Regions from separate parts of the Pseudoalteromonas pernae genome, predicted to be linked through region 2. Evidence: predicted binding sites of a transcription regulator. Region 2 holds the regulator's gene; the other holds the start of a gene.
The links. Region 2 encodes MetJ, which represses methionine synthesis genes. Its sites were predicted from a motif close to TAGACGTCTAGACGTCTA; they were not measured.
Positions count from the first base shown of each region.

Region 1: the regulator MetJ is predicted to act here: its motif matches at 1,689-1,706, upstream of V1358_RS13925 (methylenetetrahydrofolate reductase).

Region 1 is NZ_JBDODM010000005.1:303,441-306,606, reverse strand. Features, by position in the region: gene V1358_RS13930 (S41 family peptidase) at 1-558, opposite strand, end outside; gene V1358_RS13925 (methylenetetrahydrofolate reductase) at 685-1,641, opposite strand; gene V1358_RS13920 (M16 family metallopeptidase) at 1,906-3,166, shown strand, end outside.
Region 2 is NZ_JBDODM010000007.1:125,281-128,446, reverse strand. Features, by position in the region: gene V1358_RS15650 (malic enzyme-like NAD(P)-binding protein) at 275-1,522, shown strand; gene metJ (met regulon transcriptional regulator MetJ) at 1,640-1,960, opposite strand; gene metB (cystathionine gamma-synthase) at 2,138-3,166, shown strand, end outside.

The sequences.
Region 1 (3,166 bases), on a different contig from region 2:
GGCCTCTTTGTGGGCCACTGTGTCTCCATACATTCGCGACATCAACTTAGTGTATATCGACTCGATAGAATGGTTATTGATAGCAACAATGCGTGCGTTTTCGTAAATACTTTTGTCGCCACCAAGTTTGCCGCTTATTGAAATTAAACCATCCACTATATTTACTTCAAATGGGAATAATCCATTTTTCCCCTCAGTGATTTGTTCTACCAGACGACGCTGACTTGGGACCATGATATTCATATGTCCGTCATTGAACTGGCCATTCAAAATACTAATGTGTGCGAGAAAATCGTTTACATTCAAGGGCGAGTTAAGCTTGCTTTTCAGCTCCTTTAAATTATTTTCAAATGTATTGATATCCGCTATACGTAAAGACAGATTTGGGTGGGTGTTTTTGGTCCACTGCCACCATTTATCAATGTCTTCATGCATTTGTTGAGGTGTGAGTGTAGGCTCTAGAGCGTTTATAGCAGTTGAATCAGAGCTGGCCCATACCTGCAAAGAAAGTATTGTTATTAATAGTATTGAGAGTCTAATTAGTTTTGCAACGTACATTGTTAAGTCCTTTTTTATTGGAGTTAGACGCAGTAAGTTGCTAAAGCGTTTAAATAGCGGGGAAATAAAAAAGCGCCACCGAATTAGGTAGCGCAACGTAGAGCAAAAGAAAATGAAGGGAGGGAGTTAGGCTATTTGGCGCTCCGCTAAACTCAATTCCATGGTTGCTTTAAGCAAGCGATAAAGATTGATAGACGCATCGATTTCTTCTTTACGATTAGTCAAAGATTCAATATTTAAGCCTAGTGGCACATCTAAGTGCGCACAGCTACGTAGAATTAAATCAAGATTCTCACGGCAGATACGCACTGATTCACTCAACGTATTTTCGGCATCAAGCATACGGTACTTAGTTGCCTCGGGCACGGAAATGCCTAGCCACTGCATAAACTCTAATGTTTTCTCACCACCACAAGGCGTAAAGGTAAGGATAATACGTTTTGGCTCAAGACCTTGTTGGCGACAACTGCGAGCATAGCTAGTGATTAAATCTATCGTCGCTTGGGCGTTATATACAGCCTGTGAAATGAAAAACTTACAACCTTGTTGAGTCTTAGTTAATAGACGCTCATGCTCATTGCCTTTACTTGCATGGCGCTCAGCAATGGTGACTCCACCTAAAAAGAAGTCATGGTCATGTTCGCCGAGGTGCTTATAGGCATCGTTTAAACTGAGCTTTACGTCGCCCGTTGATGAAGGGCTGCCAACCAGTACAAGGTTATTTAGGTTATGTTCCTCGTGAGTTGCGTCTAGCCACTGGTTAAATTCAGCTCCACTACGTTGTGCAACGCTTTTGTATGTGATCACATCAAGGTGCGATAATCGGCGTAGTAGGCGACTGTAACGACGTGGGTCGATGGTTTCTTTAAATGGGAACGGTCTTGGCGCGCTGATTCGACTGCTTTCATCTTGAATGTCGTAGACAACCACGCCGTCGTATTCGATTTCATGCAAGCGGCCAAGTAGCTTCTCAGCAATTGCTTGTAGCTTAATGTCGTCGGTGTCAAATTTTGGCGGTGTCGTACCTATGAGGTACACCCCTTGACGAGCATCCTCAATTTTCTCTTGCAGTGTTAGCGCCATGATCCTCATTCCCATATGCAGTTAATGAAATAACTATAACAGCCATTTAGACGTCTAAACAGCTTTTTGTTATGAAACTTCCTCAATGAACTTGAATTGCATTCATGTTATGGCTCATTCCTTCGTGAGTAGGTCCTCGTTGTTTACGGACAGACACATTTGTTTACAGCAAAAATATCGCAAGATTGACGCCCCAAGAATGAATTTATTGCATAATGATTTCGACAAAAATCAGAATTAAATAAACTATAAAGGGTAGGAACGATGAAACTATCAGTTATTGCTTCTGGTATTGCACTGGCGCTTGCGCTCGGTGGTTGCCAAAGCACGCAAACGACACAAACAGGCGCGGCCTCTGCGGCGGTAGCGCAGCAAAGTCAAAAAGTATTTTCACAAGACTACGTATTAGAAGAACTTGATAACGGTCTACGTGTAATGGTTGTGAAAACCGATTACCCCGACGTGGTTTCACTGCAAATTCCTGTTTCTGTAGGTTCACGAAATGAAGTTGAAGCGGGCAAAACAGGTTTTGCACACTTCTTTGAACACATGATGTTTAAAGGCTCTGAGAAATTCCCTGAAGACGTGTACGCAGACATCATGAAAAACTCAGGTGTTGATAATCGTGCCTACACCACGAATGACTACACCAACTACCACTTAAATTTCTCTAAACAGCACTTAGACAAAGTGTTGGAAGTGAAGGCGGATGTATTCCAAAACCTCAGCTATACCGAAGAGCAATTCCGTACAGAAGCGTTAACAGTAAAGGGCGAATACCTAAAAAATAACGCCAGCCCAATTCGTAAATTACTCTCTGCGGTGCGTAAAGAAGCGTTCGACAAGCACACCTATAAACACACCACTATGGGCTTTTTTGAAGACATTGAAGCAATGCCTGATCAAAGTGCGTACGGACAAACCTTCTTTGAGCGTTTTTACAAACCAGAATATGTATCGCTAGTAATTGTTGGTGATGTTGACCCTCAAGAAACCATCAAAATGGTGAAAAAGCATTGGGGTAATTGGCAGCGAGGTGATTACCAAGCAGATATCCCTGTTGAGCCAAAGCAAGCTGCACCTCGGTATGTGCATGAACAGTACGAAGGGTTGCCGGGTCATTGGTTGCTAGTGTCTTACAAAGGCACGCAATGGAACCCAAATACTAAAGACCGAGCAGCACTGGACTTACTATCGCAGCTTTATTTCTCTGAAAACTCAGAGCTATATCAGCAGCTTGTAGTAGAAAAGCAAATCGCATCACAAATGTTTACGTATAACCCAGAAACCAAAGATCCAGGTTTACTGCACGTATTTGTAAAAGTAGATGATGAAGCTGATTTAGCTGTAGTGCGTGACGCAATCAACGAGACGTATGCAAAAGCGCGTACTGAGCTGGTGGATGAAAGCAAGCTCGCTGCATTGAAATCAAACGCGAAATACAGCTTTATCAATAGCTTGGATTCATCGCAAGCAATTGCTTCAACGCTTGCGAGCTACATGCATTTTGAACGTGATCCAGAAG
Region 2 (3,166 bases):
CTAATTGATATTCTTGCAGGTTATATAAATTGAATTTTATATATCGTTATGTATCATTTATGTAGCTTTTACAATCAATCTTGCCTCGTGATGTAGATAAAATTATCGACTACGTTATGGGAAATTAAAATAATTAACCGTGAACTTGGTGCTAACTACGTTTAAATTCGCGCAACAGGATAGACCTGATATTGCTTGGAATATGAGACTAAAAGCAGTATGGTTTGCGGTATACCTGAACTCTCACAAACATTTCTAGCAGGATATTTAATTCATGTCAGACTTTCGTCAAAAAGCGCTCGATTATCACGCCAATCCCGTTCCCGGTAAAATCAGTATTGAGCTGACTAAAAGTGCAGAAACAGTTAACGATCTCGCCTTAGCGTACAGCCCTGGTGTTGCTGAGCCTGTGCGCGAAATCGCGGCAGATCCAAATAACGCTTATAAGTACACAGCCAAAGGCAATATGGTTGCGGTTATTTCCAATGGTACCGCGATTTTAGGGCTGGGAAACTTAGGTCCACTAGCTTCTAAGCCTGTTATGGAAGGTAAGGCGCTGTTATTCAAACGCTTTGCTGGCCTTGACTCAATCGACATCGAAGTAAAACACCGTACAACCGAAGATTTCATCAATACTGTAGAGAATATTGCTGACACGTTTGGTGGTATCAATCTAGAAGACATCAAAGCACCTGAGTGCTTTGAAATTGAAAAAGCGTTGATCGAACGTTGTAACGTGCCTGTATTCCATGATGACCAACACGGTACTGCGATTGTAACTGCTGCGGGCATGTTGAACGCACTTGAGATTCAAGGTAAAGACATTCGTGATGCACTCATTGTATGTTTAGGTGCTGGTGCGGCGGCTGTTGCATGTATGGAGCTACTAATTAAGTGTGGTGCACAGCGTGAGCACATTTACATGCTGGACCGCAAAGGCGTTATTCATACACGTCGCGACGATTTGAATGAGTATAAACAGCTGTTTGCGAACAACACTGACAAGCGTACTTTGCAAGACGTAATTGCCGATGCAGACGTATTTGTGGGTGTATCTGGCCCAGATTTGTTGTCAGCTGAAGATCTAAAATTGATGGCAGACAAGCCAGTTGTATTTGCTTGTTCAAACCCAGATCCTGAAATCAAGCCTGAGCTAGCGCACAGTGCTCGTAAAGATTTGATCATGGCAACAGGTCGTTCTGATTATCCAAACCAAGTAAACAATGTGCTTTGTTTCCCATTCATTTTCCGTGGTGCGTTAGATGTACGTGCAACAGCAATTAATGACGAGATGAAGATTGCGGCTGTGGAAGCGATTCGTAGCATCGCAAAAGAGCCGGTTCCAGCTGAAGTGCTAAAAGCATCAGGTGTGACTGAGTTGGAGTTTGGCCCACAATACATTATTCCAAAGCCAATGGATCCACGTTTATTGCCGCGTGTGGCGAGGGCGGTAGCACAGGCAGCGGTGGCATCTGGTGTTGCGCAAGTGGAATTAGCACCCGATTACATGAACGATAAGTAATCACAGAGTGTGTTCTGCATTCAATGCAGTGAAACTATTACAGTAAAAAGCCCCAACATGAGTTGGGGCTTTTTTATTTGGATACCCAGTTGCAATGACTTGGGTGTTAAAAAGTTCTTAGTCCTCGCCGATGATAGGAACTTCTAACCCCATTTCTTCCATGATCTTGCGAACTTCTTGCGGCACCTTTTCCGGGTTGTCTTTACGAAGATCTTCATCATCGGGTAAAGGTTGTCCTGTGAATGCATGTAAAAATGCCTCACATAACAACTCACTATTTGTTGCGTGACGAAGGTTGTTTACCTGACGGCGCGTCCTTTCATCAGTTAATACTTTTAAAACATTGAGCGGGATCGAAACGGTAATCTTTTTTACCTGTTGGGCTTTCTTACCGTGTTCCGCATAAGGGTGAATATACTCACCGTTCCACTTGGCCATAATTAGAGTCTTATTTTTTGGTCACTTAGGCATCAATAAGGGCGAAATTTTATCGTGTTGGAAAGGATAGTCAAATATTCCTCATTTAGCTATTTAGACGTATAAATGTTTTGACTTCCACGGTTTGTTATTTTAACCTTTTAGACGTCTAAACATCCACGCCAGTTTGGAGGCGCTATGACCAAATTAAAAAATGAGACCCTTGCTGTTCGTCACGGAATCGAAGTTGACCAACATCATGGTGCAGTGGTACCTCCGCTTCATTTATCAACTACCTATTCTTTAGCTGACTTTGCTACTAAGCGCCAATTTGATTATGGCCGCAGTGGTAATCCGAACAGGGATACACTGGCGCAATTATTAGCACAGCTAGAAGGTGGCGAGCGCGGAATAATCACTGCGACTGGCATGGCCGCAGTGCATTTGGTGACGCAACTGCTTACCCCGCAAGACACAATAGTAATCCCTCATGATTGTTATGGTGGTAGTTATCGCCTGTTTACGTCTTTGGCAAAACGTGGACTGTTTAAATTAGTCGTTTTGGATTTGACGCGTCCAGAGTGCTCTGAAGGTATTAAAGAGAGTAAGCCTAAAATCGTTTGGATTGAGACGCCGAGTAACCCTATTCTACGCTTAACCGATATTCGTCAGGTCTGTGATGCCGCGAAGCAGGTCGGTGCATTAGTTGCTGCGGATAACACCTTTTTATCACCGGCACTGCAAAACCCGCTGGCGCTTGGATGTGACATCGTTGTGCATTCGACAACGAAATATATTAATGGCCATTCCGATGTGGTTGGTGGCGCCTTAATCACTAAGTCTGCTGAGCTAGGTGAGGAACTCGCGTGGTGGGCGAATAATATTGGTATTACCGGCGCGCCGTTTGATAGTTTCTTAACTCTTCGCGGCATTCGCACGTTAAAGCTGCGTCTGCGTCAGCACGAGGAAAATGCGATGGCCATTGCGGAATTTTTAGCACGGCACCCAAGTGTTGAGCACGTTTACTATCCGGGTCTGGAGTCGCATCCCCAGCATGAACTTGCAAAGCAGCAACAGGCAGGGTTCGGCGGTATGGTGAGCTTTGATATTAAAGGTGGGCTCAAAGACAGCGCAAAATTCTTAACCTCAGTGAATCAATTTACTTTGGCTCAATCACTCGGTGGAGTCGAAAGCCTCATTTGTCACCCCGCGACCATGACGCATGCA